Regions from separate parts of the Arthrobacter sp. E70 genome, predicted to be linked through region 4. Evidence: predicted binding sites of a transcription regulator. Region 4 holds the regulator's gene; each other region holds the start of a gene.
What was found. The regulator HrcA, encoded in region 4, represses chaperone genes, less so after heat shock. The targets are predictions, from matches to a motif close to TTNGCACTCGNNNNNNNCGAGTGCNAA.

Region 1 (4,553 bases), on a different contig from region 4:
CGCGGTTTTTACGAGCTCATCGAGCAGCATGCCACCAGTCTGCCACGCCCGCCAGCAGCACTGGACAGGGCCGCGGACCAGTTCCACAATGGGCGGATGGGCATCATCGTGGCCAACCTGTTCATCACCCTCGACGGCGTCTACCAGGCCCCCGGCGGCCGCGAGGAAGACACGGAAGACGGGTTTTCCTTCGGCGGCTGGCAGGCGCCTGTGTCCGACGACGAAGCCGCCGCCTCCATCGGCGCCGAGATCAGCCGGATCGATGCGCTGCTCCTTGGCCGGAAGACCTACGACATCTTTGCCTCCTACTGGCCGCACCAGTCCGGCGAGATCGGCGACGCCCTCAACCGGGTGCCCAAGTTCGTTGTCTCCAGCACCCTGACAGACCCGGACTGGGCCGGCACCACAGTCCTCCCTGACGCCGAGGCAGCGGGCAGGCTACGGGAGCAGTACCAGCAGGTGCACATGTTCGGCAGCGGCGCCCTGATCCGGTCCCTGCTGGCGGCCGATGTGCTGGACCGTCTCCACCTCTGGCTCTACCCGGTGGTCCTCGGCCAGGGCAAGCGCCTCTTCGATGCCGGAACCGTCCCTGCCAGCTTCCGCCTCACCGAGCCCGCGCGCAGCTTCCCCAAGGGATCGGTGTCGCTGGTATACGAGCGTGCCGGAGATGTGCAGACGCAGGAGATGGACGCTACGTAGCGTCCGGAAAACAAAAACCGGCCCAGCGGATGCTGGACCGGTTTTTCGACTGCAGGGCCCACGCCGTCAGGGTTCCCTGACCGAGCGAAGCGAGGTGAGGGAGACGGCGGGGATGTCAGTGGCTGTGGCCTGCGTGCTCGTCCTCATCGGCGGGCTTCTCCACGACCAGGGTCTCGGTGGTGAGAACCAGGGCGGCGATGGAGGCCGCGTTGCGGAGGGCTGCACGGGTGACCTTGACGGGGTCGATGACGCCCGCCGCGATCAGGTCCTCGTACTCGCCGGACTTGGCGTTGAAGCCGTTGTTGGTTTCGAGGTCCGCCACCTTGGAGGTGACCACGTAGCCGTCGAAGCCGGCGTTCTGGGCGATCCAGCGCAGCGGCTGCACGAGGGCGCGGCGGACGATGCCGACGGCAGCCGCGGCGTCACCTTCGAGCGCGTTGACGGCAGCGTCCTCGTCCAGTGCCTTGAGGGCGTGGATGAGGGCGGAACCGCCGCCGGCCACGATGCCTTCTTCGAGGGCAGCGCGGGTGGAGGACACGGCGTCCTCGATGCGGTGCTTCTTTTCCTTCAGCTCAACCTCGGTAGCAGCGCCGACCTTGATGACGCCGATGCCGCCGGCCAGCTTGGCCAGTCGCTCCTGGAGCTTTTCACGGTCCCAGTCGGAGTCGGTGCGGGTCAGCTCGGCGCGCAGCTGGGCAACGCGTGCGGACACGTCCTCGGCCGAACCGGCACCGTCCACGATGGTGGTGTTGTCCTTGGTGACGGTGATGCGGCGGGCGGTACCCAGCACCTCCAGGCCAACGGTGTCCAGGCTCAGGCCCAGTTCGGGGGACACAACCTGCGCACCGGTGAGGGTGGCGATGTCCTGCAGCATGGCCTTGCGGCGGTCGCCGAAGCCGGGGGCCTTGACGGCAACAACGTTGAGGGTGCCGCGGATGCGGTTGACGATCAGCGTGGACAGTGCCTCGCCCTCGACGTCCTCAGCAATGATGAACAGCGGCTTGGAAGCCTGCAGCGCCTTTTCCAGCAGCGGCAGGAATTCCTGGATGGAGGAGATCTTGCCCTGGTTGATCAGAATGAGGGCGTCCTCAAGGACTGCTTCCTGGCGCTCCGCGTCGGTAACGAAGTACGGGGAAAGGTAGCCCTTGTCGAACTGCATGCCCTCGGTGAGGACCAGCTCGGTCTGGGTGGTGGAGGACTCCTCGATGGTGATGACACCATCCTTGCCCACCTTGCCGAAGGCCTCGGCGAGCAGTTCGCCGATTTCGTCGCTCTGGGCGGAGATGGCGGCAACGTTGGCCACCTGGGTGCCCTCGACGGGGCGGGCGTTCTCCAGCAGGCGGGCGGCGACGGCCTCAACCGCAACCTCGATGCCGCGCTTGATCTGGCCGGGGGCAGCGCCGGCTGCCACGTTGCGCAGGCCCTCCTTGACCAGGGCCTGGGCCAGGACCGTGGCGGTGGTGGTGCCGTCACCGGCAACATCGTTGGTCTTGGTGGCTACTTCCTTGGCCAGCTGCGCGCCAAGGTTCTCGTAGGGGTCGTCCAGTTCCACTTCGCGGGCGATCGTGACGCCGTCGTTGGTGATGGTGGGAGCGCCCCACTTCTTGTCCAGGACGACGTTGCGGCCGCGGGGGCCGAGCGTCACCTTGACGGTGTTGGCGAGCTTATCGATGCCGGCCTCGAGGGACCGGCGGGCAGCGTCGTCAAACGCAAGCTGCTTTGCCATGGTTTTGTCCTTTCAAAGACAGAAACCCCGCACCGCCGGCCAGCATAAGCGTGGCCGGCAGCACGGGGATCCGAAAGAGTTACTTGACGACGATCGCCAGGACGTCGCGGGCGGACAGCACGAGGTACTCGGTGCCGCCGGTCTTGACTTCGGTTCCGCCGTACTTGGAGTAGATGACGACGTCGCCGACGGCTACGTCGACCGGAACGCGGTTGCCGTCTTCGAAGCGGCCGGGGCCTACTGCAACAACTTCGCCTTCCTGCGGCTTCTCCTGGGCGGAGTCCGGGATGACCAGGCCGGAAGCCGTGGTCTGCTCGGCTTCGAGCGGGCGGACAACAATACGATCCTCAAGAGGCTTAATAGAGACCGACACTCGGACCTCTCCTTTTCGTCAGCAAATTCGTGGACTGGAAAGCTTTCCGCCGTAGCTGGCAAACCGTCGTCGCGGTGCCGGCAGCAGCCTGGCTGGCAGCTCTTCATGTGTTAGCACCCTCCTAGGGAGAGTGCTAATGAAGACTCTATGTAAGGGTTAGCACTCGGTCAAGGCGAGTGCCAACGTTTCGTCGTGGGCGTACGGGTTCGGGAACGCACGACGACGGGCGGCGGGGCCCGGGACCGGCGCTCCTACCGGCCCAGGTCGTCGAAGCCGACGTCCTCGCCGCCGTCGGCCCCGGCGCCGCCCTGGCTGCGTCCGCGGACGAGCACCCAGCCGGCCGCCGCTGCGGCGAGCACCGCGGTGACGAGGAAGAAGATGCTCCCTGCGCGCGCGCCGTCGTACAGCCCGCGGATGTCCCGGGCTTCCTGCGTGTCATCGGAGATGTTGTTGCCGCCCACCGAATAGACGGTGGCGTTGAAGGTGTCCAGGAGGAGGATAATCACCAGCAGGGCGACGCAGACCACGGCCACCACCGATGCGGCGATCAGCACCGGGCGGGCGTACCTGGCGAACCCCTGGGTCCTGGGCTGCTGTTCGCCGGACGGCCCGGAGGCTGCGCTCTCTTCCATGCTGTCAACCCTATCGGCATCCCGGTGCGTGCTCCTCCACTAGGCTGGAACCCATGGCTCACGCTCCCCATGACCAGGTTGGACAGGACCAGACCGCACAGGACCAGATTGCACCGCTGCTGACCCCCGAAGGGTGGGATTTGCTGGCGTCCCTGGGCCCTTACCGGGACGGGGACTCCTTTGCTCTCAATGCGGCCCTGCGGAAGGCCGGGCATCCGGCCGGGCTGGTGTCGGCGGTCCTGACGCAGTCGCGGCTCCGGACCAAGGCGGAGGCGAAGTTCGGCGAGTTCGCCCGCCAGATGCTCTTCACCCAGGCCGGCCTGGAGCAGGCCACACGGCTGAATGTGGCGGCGCACCATGCCAAGCGGTTCGCCGCCGCGGGGATCAGCCACGTGGCGGACCTGGGCTGCGGCCTCGGCGCCGACTCGCTGGCACTGGCCTCCCTGGACGTGGCCGTCACCGCCGTCGAAATGGATGAAACCACCGCGGCCTGCGCCACGGTGAACCTCATTCCGTTCCCCAACGCCACGGTGGTCCACGCCGACGCCGCGGCGGTGCCGCTGGACGGCATCGACGGCGTCTGGCTGGACCCCGCGCGCCGCGTCACCTCCACCTCCGGCACCAAGCGGATCTGGGACCCCGAGGCTTTCTCCCCGCCGCTGTCCTTCGTAGAGGCGCTGGCTGCGCAGGGCAAGGCCGTGGGCGTCAAGATGGGCCCCGGCATGCCGCACGACTCCGTCCCCCAGGGCTGCGAGGCGCAGTGGGTGTCCGTGGCGGGCGACGTCACCGAGGTGACGCTGTGGTTCAACGCGGTGCGCAGGCCCGGCGTTCGGCGGGCCGCCCTGGTCCTGGGCCCCCAAGGGCCCGCGGAACTCACCAGCGGTGAGGACTTCGGCGCAGGCCCGCAGGCCCCGGTGGGCCCTGTGGAAGGCTACCTGTATGAGCCCGACGGCGCCGTCATCCGGGCCGGCCTGGTGGCCGACGTCGCGCTGGAACTCGGCGGGCACCTGGTGGATGAGCACATCGCCTACATCTGCGCGCCGGAGCTGCGGGACACGCCGTTCGCCAGGGCCTACAAAGTGCTGGACGTCATGCCGTACAACGTCAAGGCGCTCAAAGCCTG
Region 2 (4,553 bases), on a different contig from region 4:
TTCTTGTCCCGGTACCTGATGGGCCGCAGGACGAGGTCGCCGCACTCCAGCGTGACGGGCCAGATGGGACCAGCGCGCACGGCGTTACCCGGACAGGCCGGCAGCGAATCCGGGCAGCCATTCCCGAAGCCCCGGGCCCAGGTCATCGCTGTCGACGGCAAGCTGGATGCAGGCCTGGAGGTAGCTGAGCTTGTCGCCTGTGTCGTAGCGGCGGCCACGGAACACCACGCCGTAGACCCCGTAACCCTCCCCCTCGCCGGATGCCAGTTCCTGCAAGGCGTCAGTGAGCTGGATTTCGCCGCCGCGTCCCGGTTCCGTCTTTTCGAGGACATTGAAAACAGCGGGGTGCAGGACGTATCGCCCGATCAGGGCCAGGTTGGACGGCGCTTCCTCCGGAGAGGGTTTCTCCACCAGCCGGTTCACGCGGACGTAGCCTTCGCCGTCGAACTCCTCAACGTCAGCACAGCCATAAGCGCTGATCTGCGAGGGTTCCACTTCGATCAGCGCCACGACGGAACCTCCGGTCCTGGCCTGGACATCGATCATCGTGCTGAGGAGTTCGTCGCGGGGGTCGATGAGGTCGTCCCCGAGCAGGACCGCGAAGGCTTCCTCCCCCACGTGCTGCCTGGCCCGGAGGACGGCGTGGCCCAGGCCCAGGGGGTCACCCTGCCGGACATAGTGGATATCGCCGAGCTTGCTGGCGGCCTGGATGGCTTCCAGCTTCGCGGTGTCACCCTTCTCCGCCAGCATCGACTCAAGTGATGGCACACGGTCAAAATGGTCTTCGAGCGCCCGTTTATTGCGGCCGGTGATCATCAGGACGTCGTTGAGGCCAACGTTGACGGCTTCCTCCACCACGTACTGGATGGCAGGCTTGTCAACGACAGGAAGCATTTCCTTCGGCATGGCTTTAGTGGCGGGCAGGAACCTGGTACCCAGGCCGGCTGCAGGGATGACGGCTTTGCGGACCCTCGGGTTACTGGTAGTCACCGGACTAATCTAACGTCAGCGTCAAGCATTTCCGTAACTATCGAAAGCCCAGGCAGGTCCACGGCGGCCCGCCACAAGCCGTCAGCCGGCGGGCAGAGCAGGAAGGACACCATGCTGCAGGAGTCGAACACCATCAAGGACGGCATCCGTGCCGCGCACCGACGGCGCCGGGCCACCCTAACCCCGGGGCAACTCGAGTCCGCGGGCGCGGGGCTGGCACTGCATGGCGAAGCATGGGCAGGGTCTGTAACCGGCGGGCGTCCCGCAACGGTGTGCGTCTATCTCGGCGTGGGCAAGGAACCTCCCACCCTGCCGTTGATCGCCGCCCTGCACGCCAGCGGCCACAAGGTCCTCCTTCCGGTGTGCGAACCGGGCCGGGAATTGAGCTGGGTGTTCTGGACGCCGGAAGTGGGCTTCTCGCGCAGCAAGTACGCGCCCATCCTGGAACCGGACGGTCCCCGGCATGGGCCTGACGTGGCCGGCGAGGCCCAGGCGCTCTTCATACCGGCGACGGCAGTGGACCTCGCGGGCAACAGGATCGGCCAGGGCGGCGGCTACTACGACAAGTTCCTGGGGCACCTGGCGACGGCCGGGAAGGACATCCCGCTGGCCGCCGTGATCTACGACGAGGAACTGCTGCCTGAGGGCAGGATTCCCGCGGAAGAATTCGACCGGCCGGTCCCGGCAGTCCTCCTCCCGTCCGGGCTCCGGCACTTGAACGGGGGCGCCTGAGCGGCGGCCGGGCCAGGCCCCTCCCGGGCACGGAGGATGCTAGAATTGGCACTCAGGCCCTGCGACTGCTAACGGTTCACCACGTGGCAGCACGGGACCTCTCGTTTGCCCAAGAGGAGGAGCACCAGTGCCAACATATGCTTACGCCTGCAAGGATTGCGGCCACGCCTTCGACATCGTCCAGTCGTTCTCGGACAGCAGCCTGACGTCATGCCCTGAGTGCAACGGGACGCTGCGCAAGAAGTTCAACAGCGTTGGCGTCGTCTTCAAGGGCTCGGGCTTCTACCGCACCGACTCCCGCGACACGAAGGGGAGTTCCGTCTCCCCCGCCCCAGCGGCGGCCCCGGCAGCTCCAGCTGCAACCCCGGCCCCGGCCCCGGCGGCTGCAGCAAGCTAGCCCCCTCCGCGATGCCGACGGCGGCCAGGCGCATTCCAGCGCCGGGCCGCCTTCGTGTCGGCAGCGGTGCTTTCGGGCACCATTTTGCCTTGGCGGAAACGCACCGGGAGCGTTGCCCGCCCTGCGGCACTATTGTCCACATAGCCGGCGTCCGACCTGTCCAGCCTCTTTCGCCCGGCACTAGCGTGGGCTCATGCCTGCTCATCCGTTCCGTGTCCGCCGCGGCAACTCCCGCATTGCCGGTAATCCACGCCTGACCGGCAACTCCCGTCCGTCCAGCCGCTCGCGCCCCCCGAACAGGCGCCTGCCAGTCCGCTTCGCCGCATGGCTGAGCCGGAACAGGCGCCTCGCCGCGGCTTTGCTGCTCTGCGCCGCCGCATCCTTGACCGTCCAACAGCTGACCCCGGCCCCTGTGGCCACCGTTGCGGCACTCGCCGCTGCCCGTGACCTGCCGGCCGGGACCGCCCTCGCCGCATCGGACCTGGCGCCCGTGCGCGTGCCGCCCGGGGTAGTTGCCGAAGGCTTTCTCCACGATCCAGGCACCGCAGCAGGCAAGCAGTTGGCGGCCCCGTTGCGAAAGGGTCAGCTCCTCACCGACGCGCAACTGCTTGGTCCCGGGCTCCTGACAGGGACCCCGCCGGGTTCGGCGGCTGTCCCCTTAAGGATGGCCGATGCCTCGTCCACCCAGCTGGTCGCTCCGGGCCAGCTGGTGAATGTTGTCCTCACATCGGCCAATGGATTCGACCAGCAGGGACCGTCAGAAGTGCTGGCCTCGGCGGTCCCCGTGCTGTGGACCTCGAACAAAGGCGGGCAAAGCGGACAGTGGCTGGGCACCACCGAGACGGATGGCCTGATCGTTGTGGCAGCAGGCCGCGAGCAGGCAGCCCGTCTCGCCGGAGCGTCAACTCAGGGCAGGCTGTTCTTTGTCCTGGTAGGACCACCGTAAGCTGCCGGCGCGCCCGCCGGCGTCCTGGTCAGCCCCAGTGCGGCGGCTTCTGCTCCTTCAGCCAGGCATCGTGGTCGTCATCCCGGTCACCCCAGCTGCGGGCGTCGTCTTCTGCGGCCTTGGTGGGCAGGATGCCGCCGGACACCGGGACAGGGCCTCGGGATGCGGCGCCGGCCGGACCGGCAGCCTCAGCAGTTGCGCCGTCCTGGGAGTTATCTTCCTGCTTCATGTCTTCCTGCGACGTCTCTTCCTGTGATGACTCTTCCTGTGATGACTCTTTGGCGTTGTCCTTGGCTGCACTGTCCTGGCCTGGCTTGCTTGGACTTGCACCATCATGGCCAGCACCGTCCTGGCCAGCACGGTGCCTGGTCAGGTAGACGGCACCGGCGGAGGGCGTATCGATACCATTGAGCGCCTGGTCGACGTCGTCGTCAAGGAAGCCGCCCGACGTCGTGGTCCGGCCCGGGAGCACGACTTTTTCCAAGCCAAGGTACCCGGCGATCCGGTCGGCGCAGGCCGAGGGATCGGTGAAAACCTCGATGGTCCACAGCGGCATGTACCGCCACCCCAGCCGTTCCAGCAACTGCGGGCGGAGCCGGCTCCGTTCCCGCACGCTCATGGTGCGGTACTGCTCGGTGCCGTCAGACTCGATCGCCACTGGCCAGGGAAGGTCAGCGTCGTCCTGGCCCATGGTGCTCAGGGGGTCGGCCGCGGCAACAACGTCAATGGCGCCGTCGTACTGGTGCCACACCCTGGCGCCGCGTGCCCGCAGCCGGTCTCCCAGGTCTGCCACCAGCGGATCAGCCCCAAGCGCCTGCTCGCTGGCAGCCGCACGGGAAGCCGGCGTACCGAGGTCCGTGTTGCCGGAAATTTCCCGGTTCAGCAGCGCGTAGAGGTCCACGGCTCCATGTGTCAGGCGGGTATGGTCCAGGTCTTCCGGCCGGAAGCACGTCAGCACATGCATGGACCGCCTGGCGCGGGTCATGGCCAATGCAAACTTCTCCCTGCCGCCTTCCGCCGAGAGCGGCCCGAAGCTGTGCAGCGCCCGGCCGTGGGGAGTGCGGCCGAAGCCTGGCGAGAAGATCACATGGTCCCGGACCAGGCCCTGCGCGCGCTCCAGGTCCACCACCCGGAAGGATTCCGGGCCTGCCCCAAAGAAGCCGGCCAGGCCTGGATGGTTTGCAAGCTGGAGCCGGATGGATTCGCCAATCCTGGCGGCGTGACGGAGGCTGGCGGTGACCACGGCCAGTGAGGTCCGGGGGCGCATGCGGGCGTGTTCGAAGACCAGCTCCACTACGCGGTTCACTTCGGCGACCACAGATTCCACGCCCTCATGGTCGGCACTGGGAAGTCCGGTGCCGTCGGAAAGGTATTCCACCAGGAGGGACCGGTCCAGCCCCGTGGCGGACTGGCCTTCCGGCAGCCGGCGGAGGCCGCCGTCGTAGAAGTCCTTGCTCAGTTGCAGGACCAGATCCTCGTCAACAGCGC
Region 3 (4,553 bases), on a different contig from region 4:
ATTATGGTGCGGGCCCGTGGCGGGCGCCGGTATTGGCTAGAGTGGCTTTCAGCCGGCCCGGCCGGACTGCACCCAACAGCACGGACCCGCCCGGTCCCAACGGAAAGAGTTGTTCATTATGGCACTGGGAACCGTCAAATGGTTCAACGCCGAAAAGGGCTACGGCTTCATCACCGTTGACGGCTCGGGGGATGACATTTTCGTCCACTGGTCAGCCATCCTGGGCGAGGGCTACCGGGCACTCGACGAGGGCCAGCGGGTGGAGCTGGAAGTGGGCGAAGGCGAAAAAGGCCCGCAGGCGGAAAACGTCCGGCCCGCGCAGTGATGCCGGTCCTCCGCTCCGCTGCCTTTTCCCGGGTGGCAGGCACCCTCGCGCTGGCCGTTCTTCTCGCACTCACGGGCTGCGCCGGTACGAGCGGCAATGCCCGGGTTGAACAGGTGGAGGCCTCCGGTGACGGCATCCTCCGCGTAGGCCTGATACTGGACAACACCGGCGGCAACGCCTTCCTCAACGCGCCCCAGCTTGCCGCCGCCAAGCTGGCGGTCCAGGACATTAATGCGGCAGGCGGCCACAAGGGCCGGCCGGTGGAACTGCTGCCCGTCAACCAGGACCAGGACACGTCCGGGCAGGCCCGCGCCCTGGTGGCGGCCAAGGCGGATGTGGTGATCGGTCCCACCGACTCCAGCCATGCCTCCGCCGCCGTCGAGGTGCTTTCCCGGGCCCGGACACCGCTGATCTCGCCGGCCAACACTGCGGCCGCCCTGACCGGGATCGACAGCGGAGGGTACTACTTCCGGACCGCGGCGGCCGATGTCGCCCAGGGGCCGGTGCTGGCCAAACTGGCCAAGGACGCCGGCGCTGCCTCCATCAGCGTGGTGTCCCAGGACGGCGCCTATGGAAAAGACCTCGCGGCCGCCGTGACCGAAGCAGCCCGGCAGTCCGGGCTGACAGTCCTGCCGGGCGGCGTCTTCAAACCAGGCAACGCCGCACCTGCCGCAACTGCGGCAGGCAAGGCCAACCCCGATGCCGTCGTCCTGGTAGCACGCGAGGGGGCGCAGGGCGCCCTGGCGGAACTGAGCAACGCCGGCCTGAACGGGTCCAGGATCCTCCTCAGCGACGGCGCCTTCGGGCGTTACGGGTCCCGGCTCGGCTCACGCGCACTCGACGGGGCACGGGCAGTGGTCCCGGGCCAGCTTCCCACTGCCGCGTTCCAGGGGAGGCTGCTCGACGTTGACAAGTCCCTGAAGGACGTGTCCTACGCCGCGGAAACGTATGACGCCGTAACCCTCGCGGCCCTCGCCGCGGCCCGTGCCCAGGACGATGCCGGGCGGTCCATCGCGGCCAACCTGGTCGCCGTCTCGGGCGGAGCTACCTCAGACGGCGCATCGACACCGCGCGGGGCTGCGGCAGCAGGCACGGCGCAGCCATCCGCCCCGTGCCGCGCGTACAAAGAGTGCCTGTCCGGCCTTGCCGCCGGCTCGGCGGTAGATTACGACGGCGAGTCCGGGCCGGTCGCGTTTGATGCCCACGGCGACATCACCACAGCAACCTTCACCGTCTACACCTACGGCGCGGACAACAACCCCGCCCCCACCGGCCACGAGACGGCAGGACATGCGGGCTGATCGCCCATAGCGAAGCTGCCCCGCCAGAGGCCGCGGCACCGCCTTATCGCTTGCACTCTCACCTGGGGAGTGCTAATTATTGACTTAGCACTCTGACGCACCGACTGCTAAGCAAAGCCTGGTTCCGGCCGGCGGAGCGGGCACCGGTCGAGGAGCGAAGGAAACACCTCACTTCAGTGAGATCCCTGCCCGGAGGCATACAGAGGCCGACGTCAAAGGATCGTCCGTCGCGGGCACTGCAGCGAAGGTTCATTCTTAACGACTGTCCCGAAAGGACTACTGCCGTTATGGCCAAGATCATTGCATTTGATGAAGAGGCACGCCGCGGCCTTGAGCGTGGCCTGAACACCCTCGCCGACGCCGTTAAGGTCACCCTCGGCCCGCGTGGACGCAACGTCGTCCTCGAAAAGAAGTGGGGCGCCCCCACGATCACCAACGATGGTGTGTCCATCGCCAAGGAGATCGAGCTGGACGATCCCTACGAGAAGATCGGCGCTGAGCTGGTCAAGGAAGTTGCCAAGAAGACCGACGACGTCGCAGGCGACGGTACCACCACGGCAACCGTGCTGGCCCAGGCCCTGGTCAAGGAAGGCCTGCGCAACGTTGCCGCCGGCGCCGACCCGCTGTCCCTCAAGCGCGGCATCGAGAAGGCTGTTGACGCTGTCACCGCCGAACTGCTGAACTCCGCCAAGGAAATCGAAACCAAGGAAGAGATCGCCGCCACGGCGTCCATCTCCGCCGGCGACGACGAAATCGGTGCCCTCATCGCCGAAGCCCTCGACAAGGTGGGCAAGGAAGGCGTCATCACGGTCGAGGAGTCCAACACCTTCGGCCTGGAGCTTGAGCTCACCGAAGGCATGCGCTTCGACAAGGGCTACATCTCCGCTTACTTCGTCACGGACGCAGAGCGCCAGGAAACGGTCCTCGAGGACCCGTACATCCTGATCGTCAACTCCAAGATCTCCAACGTCAAGGAACTGGTTGCTGTCCTGGAAAAGGTCATGCAGTCCAACAAGCCGCTGCTGATCATCGCCGAGGACATCGAAGGCGAGGCCCTGGCCACCCTGATCGTCAACAAGATCCGCGGCACCTTCAAGTCCGTCGCCGTCAAGGCCCCGGGCTTCGGTGACCGCCGCAAGGCGCAGCTGGCCGACATCGCCGTGCTCACCGGCGGCCAGGTCATCTCCGAAGAGGTTGGCCTCAAGCTGGAGAACGCCGGACTGGAACTCCTGGGCCAGGCACGCAAGGTTGTCGTCACCAAGGACGAGACCACCATCGTCGAAGGTGCAGGCGACGCCGACCAGATCGCCGGCCGCGTGTCCCAGATCCGCGCCGAGATCGAGAACTCCGACTCCGACTACGACCGCGAGAAGCTGCAGGAGCGGCTGGCCAAGCTGGCCGGCGGTGTTGCAGTCATCAAGGCCGGTGCGGCCACCGAGGTTGAGCTCAAGGAGCGCAAGCACCGCATCGAGGATGCAGTCCGCAACGCCAAGGCTGCTGTGGAAGAAGGCATCGTCGCCGGCGGTGGCGTGGCCCTGATCCAGGCCGGTGCCAAGGCGTTCGCCAACCTGCAGCTGTCCGGTGACGAAGCAACCGGCGCGAACATCGTCCGCGTCGCCATCGACGCTCCGCTGAAGCAGATTGCCTTCAACGCAGGCATGGAGCCGGGTGTCGTCGTCGACAAGGTCCGCGGCCTGCCCGCAGGCCACGGCCTGAACGCAGCCACCGGTGAATACACCGACCTGCTGGCCGCTGGCGTCAACGACCCCGTCAAGGTGACCCGCTCTGCCCTGCAGAACGCGGCTTCCATCGCCGGCCTGTTCCTGACCACCGAAGCAGTGGTTGCTGACAAGCCGGAGAAGGCCGCTGCCCCCGCAGGCGGCGACGACATGGGTGGCATGGGCGGCATGGGCGGCTTCTAGGCCCTCCTGCCGGGTCCTGCCCTGCACACATGAAAATGCGGCCCCCTCCATGGAGGGGGCCGCATTTTTTGTTCCAGGACGCATTTTGTTCCAGGGCGGGCGGCTACTTCCGTGCTGAATCCAGCATCCCCTGGACTTCCTTCTTGAATGCTTCCGCCGCTGCCTGCGGCGTCAGCCGGTCGTACAGCACCTCGTCGGTGTAGCGCTTGATGACGTTCTGGACGCTGCCGGCACCCACCGGCGGCACCGGCGGCGCGTCCTTGATGTCAGGGGCGATGTCCTTGAGGAAGCCAACAACGGTTGTATCGGCCGGCTTCAATGAGGCGGTGATGCCGCTGACGATCTCGGCATTCGTGGGAACGCCCCTGTCCGTCATCAGGATGGCGCCGGCTTCCGGGCTGTTGGTGAGGTAGTTGATGAACTCAGCGGCCTGTGCAGGGTGCTTGGAACGTGAGGACGCGGACCAGAACATGGTGGGTTTGTAGTACATTCCGTTGCTGGCCGATGCGCCTTCGGTGCTTGGAGCCCGCAGCATCTTGATGCTGCTTCCCGTAGTGGACTGGAGCGAGCCGAGCTGGTTGGTCCACCACCAGGCCATGCCGACGCGGTTGGTGCCGAACAGGCTCTGTTCGAGGCTCGCCCCCGAGTCTTCCGTGGCCACATTCGCCGGCGGGCTGGCCTTGGAGTCACGCTGCTCCTTGAGCCGTTCCCAGAACGACGCGGCCGTTGCGGTGTCAAAGTCGAGCTTGCCCTCCGGGGAGTAGAGATTCTCGCCGTGCTGGCGCAGCCAGATAATGAGGTCCGCCTCGTTGCTGCCATAGGCGGCTCCATAATTCTTCCCGTCGCCGCCAGCGCTGATTTTCGCCGCCGTGTCGACAAAGTCCCTCCAGGTCCATGTCTTATCGTTTGGCAGTGGAACGCCCGCTGCCTCGAATACCTTGGTGTTGGCCATGATGACGTAGGCGTTCTGGCCGGTACTGAGGCCGTATTGCGCGCCGTCGTACC
Region 4 (4,553 bases):
GCCTGCGGCGGTAAAGAAGACGGGGTTGCTCACCGCTACAGGTTACCGAGCCGGTCCCGGAGCTTGGCGAACATGCCGCCGCTGGCAGCGAGCTTGCCCTCGGTGATCTGCTCACCGCGCAGCTTGGCAAGCTGCCGCAGGAGGTCCTCCTGCTGCGAATCCAGTTTGGCCGGCGTGTCCACCTGGAGGTGGACTTTCAGGTCGCCGCGGCCGTACCCGCGCAGGTGGGTGACCCCCAGGCCGCGCAGGGTGATGATCTCCCCGGACTGGGTCCCGGGTTTGACGTCGATCTCCTGTGTGCCGTCGAAGGTTTCCAGGCTGACGTCCGTGCCCAGGGCCGCGGCTGTCATGGGGATATGCAAGGTGGCGTGCAGGTCGTCGCCTTCCCTGACGTAGGTGGCGTCGTTGTTGACGCGGATTTCCACGTAAAGGTCACCGGCGGGACCGCCGGCAGGGCCGGCTTCACCCTGCCCGGCGAGCTGGATGCGCGTTCCGGTGGCCACGCCGGCGGGGACCTTGATGGTCAGCGAACGCCGGCTGCGGATGCGGCCCTGGCCACTGCATTCGTTGCACGGATCTTTGATGACGGTGCCAAATCCTTCACAGGTACCGCAGGGCGCTGCGGTCATGACCTGGCCCAGGATGGAGCGGACTGCACGCTGCACCTGGCCGCTGCCGCCGCAGATGTCACAGCGCTCCGGCTGCGTTCCCGGGCGGCAGCAGGATCCGTCGCAGGTGGGACAGACGACGGCGGTATCCACTTCGAGCTTCTTGTTGACGCCGAACACAGCATCCCGCAGGTCGATGCGGACACTGATCAGGGCGTCCTGGCCCCGGCGCACACGGGATGCCGGGCCGGCCGTGCCGCCGGCACCGAAGAAGGTGTCGAAGATATCCTGGAACGCAAAGCCCTGGCCCGCGTACCCGGCTCCGCCGAATCCGTTGTCCGTCCCGTTCTCGTTGCCCGTGGTGTCGTAGACACGGCGCTTCTGGGGGTCGGAGAGGACCTCATAGGCGTGAGTTACTGCCTTGAAGCGCTCGGCAGCGTCCGCACCGGGGTTTACGTCCGGGTGAAGGGTGCGGGCCAGCTTGCGGTAGGCCTTCTTGATCTCTTCTCCCGTTGCCTCCGGCGAGACTCCAAGGACATCATAGTGGCTGCTCAAAGTTCGTATCTCTTCCTTGTTGTACTGCATGTACTGGGGCTGCCCGGCCCTGGCCGTCCACCGCAGCAAACAGCGGCCGGCAGGATGGGCTCAGGGCCCCAGAATCCTGGAAAGGTAACGCGCCACGGCCCTCACCGCGGCCATCGTGGTGGGATAGTCCATCCTCGTGGGGCCGAGGATCCCGACTTTCGCGGCACTGTCCGGACCGTAGCCCGTGGCCACAACGGAGGCCTCTGCCAGGCCGTCATACGGGTTTTCCCTCCCGATGCTGACGGCCACACCACGGTGGTCCTGGGCCATCTCGCTCAGCAGCCGCAGCATCACCACCTGCTCCTCCAGCGCCTCAAGCACCGGCCCGATGCTGAGCGGGAAGTCCACGTTGGACCTGGCGAGGTTGGCGGTCCCTGCCATCACCATCCGTTCCTCCCGGCTGTTGTGCGCCAAGGCCTCAAGGCCGTGGGCCAACGCGTGGGCCGCCTGCCGCTGCGACGGGGCCGCCGCGGCAACGACGGCGGGAAGCGCCTGGGTGAGCTGGCTCAGCGGCGTGCCGGCCAGCGCGCCGAGGAAATGCGTGCGCAGGGCCGCCAGCACATCGTCGCCGAGGTCCTGTCCGACGTCGATGACCCGTTGCTCCACTTTGCCGCTGTTGGCGATCAGGACCACCAAGACCTTGCGCGGGGCAAGCAGGACGAATTCGATGTGGCGGACCAGGGCCCGGCTCAGGTGCGGGTACTGGACTACGGCCACCTGGTTAGTGAGCTGTGCAAGCAGACGGACGGTACGGTCCAGCACGTCGTCAAGGTCGTCGGACCCCTCAAGCAGCGACTGGATGGCCCGGCGCTCCGCGGCTGAGAGTGGCTTGACCGCAGAAATCTGGTCCACGAACAGGCGGTAGCCCTTGTCTGTGGGGATGCGCCCGGCGCTGGTGTGCGGCGCCGTAATCAGGCCCTCATCCTCCAGGGCAGCCATGTCGTTGCGGATGGTCGCGCTGGAGACGCCGAGATGATGCCGCTCCACCAGGGCCTTGGAACCGACCGGCTCGCGGGAGTGGACGTAATCCTCCACGATGGCCCGCAGTACCTCCAGCTTGCGTGGCTCGCTCACATTCCACCTCCATCCATGGTCCGGGGCGTCCGCCCCGCCTGCATGCTGCCACCACCAAAGGTTTAGCACTCGACATGCCTCAGTGCTAACAGTCTATTATGCCGCGGCACGTTGTTAGCATTGGTACCGCTCCGGGCGAAACTCCGGTGCCCACTACCAAGCGCGAGGCGGACCACATTCATGGATTACCAGAACTGGGGCCCCCGGGACATGTCCGCGCCTGCCCGCGCGGAGCTGCCCGAAGTTCCTGTTGAACGCGGGATGGTGCTTGAGGACGTCCAGTCGGGCTGGGTGGGTGCCGTGACCCGCGTGGAGAAATCCGGAGGCATGCACGTGGTGGCGCTGGAGGACCGGCGCGGCAAGTCCCGTTCCTTTCGGCTGGGCTTCGGGTTCCTCCTGGAGGGCCAGGCCATCCGGCTGATGCCGCCGGCTCCCCGGGCCGCAGCGGGCGTGCCCGCAGGCAGGACGGCGTCGGGATCCGTACGGGTCGAAGGCCAGCGTGCGCAGGTGGCCAAGGCGAGCCGGATCTGGGTGGAAGGCAAGCACGACGCCGAACTCGTGGAGAAAGTCTGGGGAGACGACCTCCGCGTGGAGGGCATCGTCGTCGAGCCCCTGCACGGCATCGACGACCTTGCCGCAGCGGTGGCCGACTTCCGCCCCGGGCCGGCCAGGCGCCTCGGCGTCCTGGTGGACCACCTGGTGCCCAATTCGAAGGAATCCCGCATCGCGGACGCCGTGATGGCCTCGCCCGGCGCCGCCGGGAACGTCCTGATTGTCGGCCACCCGTACATCGATGTCTGGCAGGCCATCCGCCCAGCCGTCCTGGGGATCGACCGGTGGCCCGCCGTCCCCCGGGGCCAGGACTGGAAGACAGGGATCCTGAAAGCCTTTGGCTGGCCCCATGCAACCAAAGAGGACGTCGGGCTCGGATGGCAGAAGCTGTTGGGCGCTGTACGCACCTACGCAGACCTCGAGCCCTCGCTGCTAGGCAGGGTGGAGGAAGTGATCGACTTCCTCACTGTGCCCTGAAGGCCGGACGCCGCCCCAAGAGCCAGTATTCTTGGTAGTAGTCAGCACAACTTGCACCCCCGAAGGAAACAGACTGTGGCAGAAAACGCACGTGATCACAGGGACGGCCAGGGCCGTTCCGAGTACCATGGCGTGCCGGCCAACGCCCTGCCGCTCACGGCCAGCGAAGACCGCCAATGGGCAACCCTCGCGCATTTCGGCGGCATCCTGGGATGTGTTCCCGCACTGCTGATCTACCTGATTTTCCGGGACCGTGGCCCCTTCACCGCACAGGAATCCAAAGAGGCCCTGAACTTCAGCCTGCCACCCACCATCGCCGCGGTACTGGCCAACATCCTGGTGTTCGTTCCCGTGGTCGGCAACATCTTCGCCGTGATCGCCACACTGATCTGGGTCGCCCTTACCTGCTTCTCGGTGGCCGCCGGCATCCACGTGAACCGCGGCCAGCCGCACCGCTACCCCTACAACCTGCGCTGGATCAAGTAACCGCAGAAGGCTTTGGTGCCCACATCCGCAGGATTCCCTGACCGAGCTTGCGAGGTTAGGGTGCGGGTGGGGATCAGTCCGGCAGGATGCGCCGCACCACCGCGTCCGCGAGGAGCCTGCCCTTCAGCGTGAGGACCAGCCGGCCGCGGAATGCAGCCGCAGGTTCCACCAGTCCATCGGCGATGAGACCGGCCACCTCCTGGCGCCCCGCTGGGCTGAGCGCGGCGACCTCCAGTCCGGACTGCAGGCGCGCCTCAAGCATCACCCGTTCCAGCCGCCGGGTTTCCGGATCCAGGGTCTCCCTGGCGGCTGCCGGCGATAGTCCCTGGGACAGGCGGTTGGCATAGGCGGAAGGGTGCTTGACGTTCCACCAGCGGACCCCGCCCACGTGGGAGTGCGCGCCGGGGCCGATTCCCCACCAGTCGTCTCCCCGCCAGTAGGCGAGGTTGTGGCGGCACGCCTGCTCCGGCGTGCGCGCCCAGTTGCTGACCTCGTACCAGCCAAGCCCTGCTTCGGTGATGAGCTGGTCGGCGAGTTCGTACTTGTCGGCGTGGTCGTCGTCGTCAATTCCCGGCACTTCGCCCCGGCGCATCTGTGCTGCCAGCTTGGTGCCGTCCTCAACGATCAGCGCGTAGGCGCTGATGTGGTCCGGCTGGTACGACAGCGCCGTCTCCAGCGAGTGGCGCCAGTCGGCCAGGGACTCCCCCGGTGTCCCGTAGATAAGGTCCAGGCTGACGGCCAGGCCGGCGTCGCGTGCCCACTGGACCACCT

Region 1: a site for HrcA is predicted at 2,955-2,981, ahead of groES (co-chaperone GroES). Genes of this name have one in related genera too.
Region 2: a site for HrcA is predicted at 1,768-1,794, ahead of AC3IMC_RS19175 (FmdB family zinc ribbon protein). Genes of this name have one in related genera too.
Region 3: a site for HrcA is predicted at 1,711-1,737, ahead of groL (chaperonin GroEL). Genes of this name have one in related genera too.

What each region holds. Positions count from the first base shown of each region.
Region 1 covers NZ_JBYQFR010000005.1:6,965-11,517, forward strand. Annotated here, with positions in the region: gene AC3IMC_RS07260 (ATP-dependent DNA ligase) at 1-30, opposite strand, end outside; gene AC3IMC_RS07265 (dihydrofolate reductase family protein) at 97-699, shown strand; gene groL (chaperonin GroEL) at 815-2,425, opposite strand; gene groES (co-chaperone GroES) at 2,505-2,798, opposite strand; gene AC3IMC_RS07280 (hypothetical protein) at 3,050-3,430, opposite strand; gene AC3IMC_RS07285 (THUMP-like domain-containing protein) at 3,484-4,553, shown strand, end outside.
Region 2 covers NZ_JBYQFR010000020.1:37,822-42,374, forward strand. Annotated here, with positions in the region: gene AC3IMC_RS19160 (GNAT family N-acetyltransferase) at 1-80, opposite strand, end outside; gene galU (UTP--glucose-1-phosphate uridylyltransferase GalU) at 85-990, opposite strand; gene AC3IMC_RS19170 (5-formyltetrahydrofolate cyclo-ligase) at 1,102-1,722, shown strand; gene AC3IMC_RS19175 (FmdB family zinc ribbon protein) at 1,850-2,119, shown strand; gene AC3IMC_RS19180 (RcpC/CpaB family pilus assembly protein) at 2,313-3,065, shown strand; gene AC3IMC_RS19185 (AAA family ATPase) at 3,094-4,553, opposite strand, start outside.
Region 3 covers NZ_JBYQFR010000015.1:7,661-12,213, forward strand. Annotated here, with positions in the region: gene AC3IMC_RS17090 (cold-shock protein) at 119-325, shown strand; gene AC3IMC_RS17095 (ABC transporter substrate-binding protein) at 325-1,626, shown strand; gene groL (chaperonin GroEL) at 1,914-3,548, shown strand; gene AC3IMC_RS17105 (ABC transporter substrate-binding protein) at 3,652-4,553, opposite strand, start outside.
Region 4 covers NZ_JBYQFR010000002.1:95,271-99,823, forward strand. Annotated here, with positions in the region: gene AC3IMC_RS02440 (16S rRNA (uracil(1498)-N(3))-methyltransferase) at 1-33, opposite strand, end outside; gene dnaJ (molecular chaperone DnaJ) at 36-1,163, opposite strand; gene hrcA (heat-inducible transcriptional repressor HrcA) at 1,254-2,267, opposite strand; gene AC3IMC_RS02455 (DUF3097 domain-containing protein) at 2,448-3,296, shown strand; gene AC3IMC_RS02460 (DUF4870 domain-containing protein) at 3,372-3,782, shown strand; gene hemW (radical SAM family heme chaperone HemW) at 3,856-4,553, opposite strand, start outside.